DNA from 3 places in the Streptomyces sp. CAI-85 genome. Region 1 is predicted to be linked to each of the others. Evidence: riboswitches for the same ligand, from Rfam matches in the RefSeq annotation. Region 1 holds a riboswitch; each other region holds the start of a gene.
The links. Region 1 has a riboswitch for cyclic di-AMP ahead of G6W55_RS26395 (NlpC/P60 family protein). Riboswitches for the same ligand answer to the same signal wherever they lie in the genome.
Positions count from the first base shown of each region.

Region 2: another riboswitch for cyclic di-AMP. It lies ahead of G6W55_RS27830 (M23 family metallopeptidase); the one in region 1 lies ahead of G6W55_RS26395 (NlpC/P60 family protein).
Region 3: another riboswitch for cyclic di-AMP. It lies ahead of G6W55_RS17135 (M23 family metallopeptidase); the one in region 1 lies ahead of G6W55_RS26395 (NlpC/P60 family protein).

Region 1 covers NZ_JAANNX010000032.1:47,793-51,578, reverse strand. The annotation lists gene pcrA (DNA helicase PcrA) at 1-1,220, opposite strand, end outside; cyclic di-AMP (ydaO/yuaA leader) riboswitch at 1,466-1,635, shown strand; gene G6W55_RS26395 (NlpC/P60 family protein) at 1,643-2,800, shown strand; gene G6W55_RS26390 (tellurite resistance/C4-dicarboxylate transporter family protein) at 2,918-3,786, shown strand, end outside.
Region 2 covers NZ_JAANNX010000038.1:20,875-24,660, forward strand. The annotation lists gene G6W55_RS27820 (TnsA-like heteromeric transposase endonuclease subunit) at 1-519, opposite strand, end outside; tRNA gene G6W55_RS27825 (tRNA-Met) at 761-834, shown strand; cyclic di-AMP (ydaO/yuaA leader) riboswitch at 1,150-1,324, shown strand; gene G6W55_RS27830 (M23 family metallopeptidase) at 1,332-2,384, shown strand; gene G6W55_RS27835 (aldo/keto reductase) at 2,479-3,426, shown strand; gene G6W55_RS27840 (PrsW family intramembrane metalloprotease) at 3,534-3,786, opposite strand, start outside.
Region 3 covers NZ_JAANNX010000012.1:163,584-167,369, reverse strand. The annotation lists gene G6W55_RS17140 (alpha-galactosidase) at 1-1,389, shown strand, start outside; cyclic di-AMP (ydaO/yuaA leader) riboswitch at 1,694-1,851, shown strand; gene G6W55_RS17135 (M23 family metallopeptidase) at 1,856-2,878, shown strand; gene G6W55_RS17130 (SGNH/GDSL hydrolase family protein) at 3,128-3,786, shown strand, end outside.

The DNA of each region.
Region 1 (3,786 bases):
TCGTGCTCGGTGTCGGCGACATAGCCGGTGATGCGCGCGCCCGCGCCCGCGTTGGTCCACAGGTTCTTGGGGCGGCGGGACTCGTTGCGCTCGATGACCGCGTTGGCGGCGGACAGGATGGTCTGCGTGGAGCGGTAGTTCTGCTCCAGCAGGATCGTCGTCGCGTCCGGGTAGTCCTCCTCGAACTGGAGGATGTTGCGGATCGTCGCGCCCCGGAAGGCGTAGATCGACTGGTCGGCGTCACCCACGACGCACAGCTCGGCCGGCGGCACGTCGAACTCGTTCGGAGGGACGTCGACGGGGTGCTCGGAGGTGCCGACCAGCTCCCTGACCAGGGCGTACTGGGCGTGGTTGGTGTCCTGGTACTCGTCGACCAGGACATGCCGGAAGCGGCGGCGGTAGTGCTCGGCGACATCGGGGAAGGCGCGCAGCAGATTGACCGTCGTCATGATCAGGTCGTCGAAGTCGAGGGCGTTGGCCTCGCGCAGCCGCGACTGGTACATCGCGTACGCCTGGGCGAGGGTCTTCTCGAAACCGTCAGTGGCTTGGGCCGCGAAGTCCTCCTCGTCGATCAGCTCGTTCTTCAGGTTGCTGATCTTGGCGCTGAAGGACTTGGGCGGGTAGCGCTTGGGGTCGAGGTCCAGATCGCGGCAGACGAGCGCCATCAGACGCTTGGAGTCGGCGGCGTCGTAGATCGAGAAGGAGGAGGTGAAGCCGAGCTTCTTCGACTCGCGCCGCAGGATCCGCACGCACGCGCTGTGGAACGTCATCACCCACATCGCGTTCGCGCGCGGGCCGACGAGCTGCTCGACGCGCTCCTTCATCTCGCCCGCGGCCTTGTTGGTGAAGGTGATCGCGAGGATCTGGCCCGGGTGGACCTGGCGCTCGGCGAGCAGGTGGGCGATGCGGTGGGTGAGCACGCGCGTCTTGCCGGAGCCGGCGCCGGCCACGATGAGCAGCGGGGTGCCGGCGTGCACGACGGCCGCGCGCTGGTTGTCGTTCAGCCCGTCCAGGAGGGCCGCCGCGTCCAGCACCGGGCGCGGGGCGCCGTCGCGGTAGTGGGCGTCCCGGTCCGGGGGCGTGTCGAACTTCCCGCCGAACAGATCCTCCGGAAGGTGCTCCGGAGAGTGATCGTCCTCGGGCGGCGGCGGGGGCTCCTCCTCATGGGCGCGGGGGCCCTGGAGGTCCGCCAGGAAGCTGTCGTCAAAGAGGCTGCTCATCGCTCTCCGAGTCTAGGGGGCGCCACTGACAACCGGTCCCGGTCCCCGAAACATCCCGCCACTCACCTTCCGGGGCGGCCTTATCACGACCCGTGATCGAGCGGGGGCACTTTTCCTCAGGTCACGAAAATGTATCGGACATATCACCCATCAACCTTCACAAGGGCCACACACGTTGGCTACGGTGCCGAACAGGCCGTACGACCTCCACCGGCGAACCTCGCCGGGCCGCGCGGCCTCCGCCGAGTCCGGCCACGCCCCTTCCGCACGGCGCCCGGAGCCGGGGACCCACCGAAACTCCGGGGTGAATCGGCCCCACTCCCCGCCCTGCGCGGGGACAGGCCGTAGGGCAACCCTTCCGAACCACCCGCCCGAACCCGACAGCTAACCCGGTAGGCGGACGATGGAAGGAGTCGCCTCCTTTGGCGTCGCAGCACCGCAAGCCACGGCGTGCCTCCGGTCCGCGCGTGGCGGGCATCCGCACACCCGCCCTCGCCACCGCCGCCCTCACGTCCGTGGCCCTGTTCTCCCAGTCGGCGAACGCCGCCCCCTCCTCGGACGACGGCACCCCGAGCCTGGAGGAGGTCGAGAAGAAGGTCGGCGACCTCTACCGCCAGGCCGAGTCGGCGACCGAGAAGTACAACGCCGCCAAGGAGAGGACGACCACCCAGCGCAAGCGCGTCGCCGGTCTCCTCGACGACGTCGCCCGGCGCACCCAGAACCTCAACGAGGCGCGCGAGGAGCTGGGTTCCTTCGCCGCCGCCCAGTACCGCACCGGAGCCGCCGCGCCGGACACGGCGACCTTCCTGCTCGCCGACACCCCGCAGGACTACTTCGACCAGGCCCAGCTCATGGGACGCCTGACCGAACGTCAGAAGAGCATGGTCGACGACTACGTCACCGAGCAGTCGACGACGATGCGGAAGCGCCAGGAGGCCGGTGAGGGTCTCGCCGCGCTCACCGACACCCAGCGCGAGCTGAAGACCGCCAAGGCGACCGTCCAGAAGAAGCTCGCCACCGCGCGCGAGCTGCTGTCCCGGCTGACCGCCCAGGAGCAGGCCCGGCTGGCGGCGATCGAGCGACAGCGCCAGGAGGAGGCCGCGCGCAAGGCGGCGGAACTGGCCCAGCGGCAGGCGGCCACCGCGCCGGCCACGGACACGGGCACGCCGTCCCCGTCCCCCTCCCCCACGTCCTCGTCCTCTCCGGGCGGCGGCACGGTCTCCACCAAGGCCGAGAAGGCGCTCGCCTTCGCCCGCGCGCAGATCGGCAAGCCGTACGTCTGGGGCGCGACCGGCCCCGGCTCCTACGACTGCTCCGGCCTGACCCAGGCCGCCTGGAAGGCCGCCGGGGTCACCCTGCCGCGCACCACCTACGACCAGGTGACCTTCGGCACCACCGTCTCCCTCGCCGACGCCCGCCCCGGTGACCTGGTGTTCTTCTACGAGGGCGTCAGCCATGTCGGCATCTACATAGGCAACGGCATGATGATCCACGCCCCGAAGCCGGGCACGTACGTGCGCGAGGAGTCGGTCTACTACGACGGCGAGTCGGCGATCCACAGCGTGGTCCGGCCGGCCTGACGCACCGCACACGCGCGTGCGCCGCTTTCCGGCGGTACGCGCGCGTATGCCGGTTTTTCGCCGCCCCCGCGCGCGTGCCCCCGCTCACGGCGCCGCTCACTCCCTAGCATCGGCTCCATGCCCGGCTCCCCCTCCCCCGCGCCCTCCTCCGGTCCCGCCGGTCCCGCCCTTCGTGCCTGGTGGGCGGAGCGTCCCCCGGCGGCCGGGGCCGCCGTGATGGCGACCGGCATCCTGTCGATCGCCCTGCACCTGGCCGGCCACGAGGGCCTGTCGCGCGTGATGCTGGCGCTGGCCGGCGCCGGCTGGGTGGGGCTGGCCGCGGACTTCGTCCTCCGGCTGGTGCGGGAGCGCGAACGCTGGCTGTCGGAGGCGTCGACACCGGGCGGGCTGACCGCCGTGGCCGCCACGACCGTCCTCGGGACCCGCCTGTCGACGCTGGGCTGGCCGGTCCCGGCCGCGGCGCTGCTGGCGGTCGCGGCGGTCCTGTGGCCGGTACTGCTGCTGCGCGTCATGCGGCACTGGACGCGGCGGATGCCCGGGGCGGTCTTCCTGTGCTGTGTGGCCACCGAGGGGCTCGCGGTGCTGGCGGCGACCCTGGCCGCGGAGGAACTGACGGAGTGGCTGGCGCACGCCGCGCTGGTGCTGTTCTGGCTGGGGCTGGTCCTCTACGTGCTGATGCTGGCGCGCTTCGACCCGCGGCAGGTGACCGAGGGCGCCGGGGACCAGTGGGTGGCGGGCGGGGCGCTCGCCATCTCGGCGCTCGCGGGCACGAAGCTCATCGCGGCCGACAGCCCGCAGATGTACCTGTGGAACGTCGACGACGAGCACGTCCTGCGCACGGTGACCATCGCCCTGCTGGTCCTCGCACTGGGCTGGTACGTCGTCCTGCTCGTCGCCGAGATCGTCCGGCCGCGTCCGCGCTTCGACGTGCGCCGCTGGGCGACGGTCTTCCCGATGGGGATGACGGCGGCGGCGCTGCTGTCCGC
Region 2 (3,786 bases), on a different contig from region 1:
CCGGTAGGCGGCCAGGAACCGCACGTTGGCCAGCAGCACCGGATCCGCCCCCGACCAGATCTCGTACTGCCAGCCGTGGCCCTCCACCAGGTCCCCGGGCCAGGCCAGAGCCTCCGCGATCTTCGGATCAAGAAGGCGGTCGGCCGGCTTCACGTTGACCACGCGCACGTTGCCGTCCCCCAGCACCAGCAGGAAGTCCGGCACGTGCAGCCGCCACCGCCCACCCACCCGCGCCCGCAGACGGCACGGCTGGGCAAAAATCCTGACCACCTGCGGGTCGAAGTCCGCCAGCAGCAGCCGAGCCAGCTCCAGACGGCTCTCATAGACCACCAGCCCACGCGTCGTCGCCGACGCGTACTCCCCGGGATGATGCTTGTGCCCCTTCGCCGACCTGACCCGCCGCCACGGCACGGACCCGTCGAAACTGCCCCGACGCAGCTGGCTGAACTCCACGCTGCGGACCGAGTCGTCCTCGTACCGGATCGAAGCCGTCGCAGACTCCTGACTGCCAGCCCTCACGCTTGTACGCTTGGTGACCATGAGCTGACCGTAGGAAGTCGCCCAGGACCAAGAGGCCGGATGACCGAGAAGTTCCCGGGACTGACCACCACCGACCACAGGTGCTGCTAACGCCACCCGGAAGGTTGCTAGCCGACTGCTAGAGATCGACCGACACTGCTAACGCAGACCCGGAACCTACATCCCCCGGACAACCGATGTGCTTTCCACCCCGGGGATGGCGTAGAGTGGTGTTCACCGACGCGGGGTGGAGCAGCTCGGTAGCTCGCTGGGCTCATAACCCAGAGGTCGCAGGTTCAAATCCTGTCCCCGCTACTGAAGGCCGAGGGCCGGAATCCGAGAGGGTTCCGGCCCTCGGTGCGTTCCGTCCCTCCATGCGCGGTCACCTCCGGTGATCGGTCGTGCGCGCTGCGCATAACAAGTGAGTCACCATCAAAACGGGGATGACTACTGAACGGTTCCCGGGGTAGGGGCGGTGCCGGTCAACTCGCCCGTTTTTCATCGTTCATGGCCTGAAAGTCCAGGCCAGAAATGTTGTTGATCAAGGGGAACAGCTTGGAATAGCGCCCCCGGGTCTATTAACGTTCGATAACGCAGCGCGGTCGTCCCAGCCGTCACAAGCGACGGCTCCGTGCGCACGCGCCGAATCCCGCAAGGGAACCGGGGAACCACCACCTTGGGGTGAATCGCACGGCAGCCGCCGTGACCTCTGAACTCACAGAGTCACGAACGGTATACGCGCGTAGGAGACCTTCCCGCTCCGAACCCGTCAGCTAACCCGGTAGGCGGCGGAAGGAAAGGAGTGCGCCCGCGTGGTGTCCAACCGGCCTGCCCCCGAAGCCCCGTTCGTGCCGAGTCAGCGGTCCGCCGACACCTTCGTCTACGGCGGCGCGCGCACCGACGACGAGGGCCCCTGGGAGGAGTGGAACCCCACCGCGGAGTCCGTCCGCCCGCCCCGGGGCAAGCACCGGGTCGCCAAGCAGCGCGGCGGCGGCGGGTTCGCCCGTAGCTCCACCGTGCTCGGCGTCGGCGTCATCGCCGCCGTCAGCGCCGGCGGGATGGCCAGCGCCAACACCGGCAAGGCCCCGGTCTCCATCTCCCTGCCGGACCTGCCCAACGTCGGCTCGCTGATATCCGACGACGAGCCCGCCGAGGACACCGCCCCCACGCTCAGCAGCTTCGGCAGCGTGACCACCCCGCAGGCCGACGACACCGCCCCGCAGAGCGCCGCCGACGCCGGCGAGGCCCTGCGCAGCCGGATCATGGCCCAGGTCGAGTCGCAGCAGACGCAGGTCGAGACGCAGGCCCAGCTCGCCGCCGCGGAAGCCGCGGCCAAGGCCGAGGCCGACGCCGTCGCCAAGGCCGAGAAGGAGGCGGAGGCCAAGGCCACCGCCGCCAAGGAGAAGGCCGAGGCGGAGGCCAAGGAGAAGGCCGAGGCCGCGCGCCTCGCCGAGCTGGCCACGCAGTACGCGCTGCCGACCTCCTCGTACACGATCACCTCGACCTTCGGTGAGGCCGGCGCCTACTGGTCCTCCGGCTACCACACCGGCCTGGACTTCGCCGCCCCCACGGGCACGCTGATCAAGGCCGTGCACAGCGGCACGATCACGTCGGCGGGCTGGGACGGCTCGTACGGCTACAAGACCGTGCTCACCCTCGACGACGGCACCGAGATCTGGTACGCCCACCAGTCGTCGATCAGCGTCAGCGTCGGCCAGAAGGTCGCCACCGGCGATGTCATCGGCCGCGTCGGCGCCACCGGCAACGTCACCGGCGCCCACCTCCACTTGGAGGTCCACCCGGGCGGCAGCGCGTCGGGCATCGACCCGGGCGCCTGGCTGCGGAGCAAGGGCCTCAACCCCTGAGGTTCCCTCCCCGAGACTGATCCGCCCGCCGCTTCACATGCTGTTCGCACGGCGGGCGGAATCGGTTCGGCACCGGTGACCGTTGGGAAGAGGCATGACCGCTCTTCGCAAGCTCGGCACCTCCGACCTCCAGGTCTTCCCGCTCTCCCTCGGCGGCAACGTCTTCGGCTGGACCGCCGACGGGACCACCTCCTTCGCCGTCCTCGACGCCTACACCGCCGCCGGCGGCAACTTCCTCGACACCGCCGACTCCTACTCGGCGTGGATCGAGGGCAACAGCGGCGGCGAGTCCGAGACCCTGATCGGCCGCTGGACCGCCGCCCGCGGCAACCGCGACGACCTGGTGATCGCCACCAAGGTCAGCCAGCATCCGGACTTCCCCGGCCTGACCGCCGCCAACATCAAGGCCGCCGCCGACGCCTCCCTGCGCCGCCTCGGCACCGACCACATCGACCTGTACTACACCCACTTCGACAAGCCCGAGGTGCCGGTCGAGGAGATCGTCGGCGCCCTCGACGACCTGGTGCGGGCAGGCAAGGTGCGGTACACGGCCGCCTCCAACATCTCGCCGGAACGCCTCCGGGCGTCCCTGGAGTTCTCCGACCGCGAGGGCCTCGCCCGGTACGTGGCCCTCCAGCCCCACTACAACCTGGTCTCCCGCGACACCTACGAGGGCCCCCTCCAGGACCTCGCCGAACGCTCGGGGCTCGCCGCCCTCCCCTACTCCGGGCTCGCCTCCGGCTTCCTCACCGGCAAGTACCGGCCGGGCGGTGCGACGGTGGACAGCGCGCGGGCCGGGAAGGCCGGCGGGCATCTGGAGACGGAGCGGGGCCGCCGGGTCCTCACCGTGCTGGACGAGATCGCCCGCGAGCACGGCGCCGAGGTCGCCACGGTCGCCCTGTCCTGGCTCGCCGCCCGCCCGACGGTCACCGCCCCCATCGCCTCGGCCCGCACCCCGGAACAGCTCCCCGCCCTGCTGGCGGTGGCGGAACTGAAGCTGACGGAGGACGAAGTGGGGCGGCTCACGGCGGCGTCGGACTGAGCGGCGGGGGCGACGAGGTGCCGTGCCGGGCGGTGCTGGGCTGAGCGGCTGGGCGTCGTGCCGCGGCGTCGGCGCGGGACGGTCGGAGGCCGGACCGTCCCGGCGCCCTACGACCGGTACGGGTTGGGGAGCGGGTGGGGGAGCGTCGGATATGCGTAGGCCGGGGGATGGCCGTGTCCGTAGCCTGCGGGAGGGCCGTAGCCCTGGCCCTGGCCGTACACGCCGTACACCGGCCACGGCGCCACCGGGATCCGTACCGGTGGGGCCGTCATCCGGGCCGCGTGGTCCAGGGCCGGGCGGGCGACGTCCTTGCGGCGCCACAGCTCGTTGAGCAGTTCCCGCTCCCGTACGACGAAGTCG
Region 3 (3,786 bases), on a different contig from region 1:
GTCGCACAACTCCCGGACGCGCGCGTGCAGATCACCGGCGGCGCCGGCCACGACGACTCCGGCCTGCTGTCGCTCGCCGCGGGGGAGTCCTTCACCACGCCCCTCTTCGCGGGGCTGTGGAGCGACGGCGGCTTCGGCGGCGCCAGCCGCACCTGGCACGCCTACCAGCGCGCCCATGTCGTCCCGGACGCGGAGCGGGACCGTCCGGTGCTGTTCAACTCCTGGGAGGCCACCTTCTTCGACATCTCCGAGGAGCAGCAGGCCGCCCTGGCCCGGCGCGCCGCGGAGATCGGCGTGGAGCTGTTCGTCGTCGACGACGGCTGGTTCGGGGCCCGCACCAGCGACCGGGCCGGGCTCGGCGACTGGCGGCCCAACCCCGAGCGCTTCCCGCACGGCCTCAAGCCGCTCGCCGACCGGGTGCATGCCCTCGGCATGCGGTTCGGGATCTGGGTCGAGCCCGAGATGGTCAACCCGGACAGCGATCTGTACCGGGCGCACCCCGACTGGGTGCAGTTCCAACCGGGACGAAAGCGGACGGAGTTCCGCAATCAGCTCATGCTGAACCTCGCCCGCGAGGACGTCCAGGAATACCTGTGGGACCAGCTCGACGGACTGCTCTCCAGCGCGCCCATCGACTATGTGAAGTGGGACTTCAACCGCTGCTTCACCGACGCGGGCTGGCCGGACGACCCCTATCCGCAGCGCCTGTGGGTCGACCACGTCAGGGCGCTGTACGCCCTGCTCGACCGGCTGCGGGCCGCCCACCCCGGGGTCGCCTTCGAGTCCTGCTCGGGCGGCGGCGGGCGGATCGACCTCGGGATCATGAGCCGTACCGACCAGGTGTGGACCTCCGACAACACCGACCCGCTGGACCGGCTCGGCATCCAGCACGGCTTCAGCCAGATCCACCCCGCCCGGGTGATGGCCGCCTGGGTCACCGACAGCCCCAACGCCCAGCTCAACGGCCGGGTCAGCTCTCTGCGGTTCCGGTTCGTGAGCGCCATGGCCGGGGTGCTCGGGATCGGCGGGGACCTCTCCGAGTGGAGCGCGGAGGAGCTGGCCGAGGCCCGGCGCTGGGTGGACCTCTACAAGGAGATCAGGCCCGTCGTGCAGCGGGGCGACCTGTACCGGCTGCGCCCGCCGACGGGCGGACTCAGTGCCGTGCAGTACGTGCGCGGCGACGAGAGCGTCGTCCTCGCCTGGCTCCAGGCGCAGCGCTACGGCGAACCCGTCCCGGCGCTGCGGCTGCGCGGACTCGACCCGGCAGCGACGTACGAATGCCGCGAAACGGGCGAAGTGCACCGAGGTGCGGTGCTGCTGCACCACGGACTGCGGACCGGGCTGAGCGGTGACCTCGATGCGGCGGTTATCCGACTGCGTCGCATCTAGGCGTTCTGTCCGAATTGAAATCCTTCATTCCAACTCGCTCTGGAATAAAGGAACCTGGAGCACTGTCACGTGAGCAGCGTCATACCGTGACCGTGCGTCGCCCGTCATGTTCACGTAATTCACATGCTTTTCCAGGGTGTTAAGGGAAAAAGGGGCCATTCGAAACACGGAGTGTCACCGGGAAATATCCCTGCGGATCAAGAGAAATGCGTCAACGGCACAACCTCTGCTTGTCCCTGTGCGTCGCGGTCGCCTACGTTCCAGACCAATCCGGACGGACGCCTCATCCTGCCGCCGTCCGGGGACCGCACACTCACCCGTGCACGGCAGGAGCGGGGGACCCACAGGCACAACCGCCTGTTCCGGTCCCGGAACAGGCTTGGGGTAAAGCCGTGCCTCGGCACGGCCGGACATCTCCAGTCCGCACCCGACAGCTCACCTCGCAGGCGCCGGAGAGGAATGCGCCATGCCCGCGAAGGGTAAGCACCGCCGTCCGAAGTCCCAGCGATTCACCCGCTCCATCGCCGCCGCCGGAACCGGCGGAGCCGCTCTCGCCCTCCCGCTCCTGGGGGCCACGGGTGCCCACGCGGCCCCCACCCAGTCCGCCTCGGCGTCCGTTCCGGAACAGGCCGTGGCGAAGACCGTGGAACGGGTCGCGGAGAAGACCGCGCAGGCGGCTCCGGTGGCACACAAGTCGGGCAAGTCGGGCGCGAAGCACAGCACGTACACCGTCCGCTCCGGCGACTACCTCTCGCGGATCGCCGACGAGCAGGGTGTCGACGGCGGCTGGCAGCGGCTGTACCAGGACAACCGGCGGGCCGTCGGCGACAACCCCTCGCTGATCCACCCGGGCCTGAAGCTGTCGATCGGCAAGAAGGCCGCGTCCTCCGCCCCCACCACCGCGCCCAAGTCGTCCGAGGCGCGTGGGTCGGCGCAGTCGGCCGAGCCCGTGCAGCCCTCGAAGCCGGCGCAGAAGTCGCAGCCCGCGCAGTCCTCGTCGTCCGCCGGCTCCTCGGACTCCCAGGCGTCGGCCTCGCAGCCGAGCACCCCGGCCGCCGAGAACTCCACCACCGCCTCCTCCGGGTTCAGCCTGCCGGTGGCCGGCGCCACGGTCGGTACGCCGTACCGGATGTCGGGCAGCATGTGGTCCAGCGGCTACCACACCGGTGTCGACTTCGTCGTCCCGACGGGCACCTCCCTCAAGGCCGTCGCGGCGGGCACCGTCGTCTCCGCCGGCTGGGGCGGCGCGTACGGCAACCAGGTCGTCATCAAGCTGAACGACGGCCACTACGCCCAGTACGCCCACCTGTCCTCGCTCTCCGTCTCGGCCGGCCAGACCGTGACCGCGGGCCAGCAGGTCGGCCTCTCGGGTGCCACCGGCAACGTGACCGGACCGCACCTGCACTTCGAGATCCGCACCACGCCGAACTACGGCTCGGACGTGGACCCGGTCGCCTACCTCCGCTCGCACGGAGTCTCGGTCGGCTGACCGGTCGACCGCCCCCGCACCAGCGCTTCCCGAGGCGCCCTGACAGGCCCTGACGCGCCGTCGAAGGCCGGACCCCGCTCCCGGGGTCCGGCCTTCGACGTACCGCGGGACGTTATTCCCCGGTTGGCCAACTCTTTAGGAGTGGCTTATCTCACCGTCCGTCAACCCCTGCCTACGGTCGCGTAAGTCACATTAGAAGGTGAATCATGATCTGCCGTGGCAGACGATTCGAAGAATGACAACAGATCAGTGATCGGGTCGTACGTGGCGGTGGGGGACAGCTTCACCGAGGGCGTCGGCGACCCTGGCCCCGACGGGGCGTTCGTCGGCTGGGCCGACCGGTTCGCGGTACTCCTCGCGGACCGCCGACCCGAGGGCGACTTCCGATACGCGAACCTGGCCGTGCGCGGCAAGCTGCTCGACCAGATCATGGAGGACCAGCTTCCGCAGGCCGTGGACCTCGCGCCCGACCTCGTGTCCTTCTGCGCCGGCGGCAACGACATCCTGCGGCCCGGCACCGACCCCGACGAGGTCGCCGAGCGCTTCGAGCGGGCGGTCGCGGCACTCACCGCCGTGTCCGGCACGGTCCTGGTGACCACCGGCTTCGACACCCGTGGCGTCCCCGTGCTCAAGCATCTGCGCGGCAAGATCGCCACCTACAACGGGCACGTCCGCGCCGTCGCCGACCGCTACGGCTGCCCGGTGCTCGACCTGTGGTCCCTGCGGTCCGTGCAGGACCGCCGGGCCTGGGACGGCGACCGACTCCATCTCTCCCCGGAGGGCCACACGCGTGTGGCGCTGCGCGCCGGGCAGGTCCTCGGCCTGGAGGTGCCGGCCGACCCGGAGCAGCCCTGGCCGCAGCTCCCGCCGCGCGGCACCCTCGAGATCCGCCGGGACGACGTCCACTG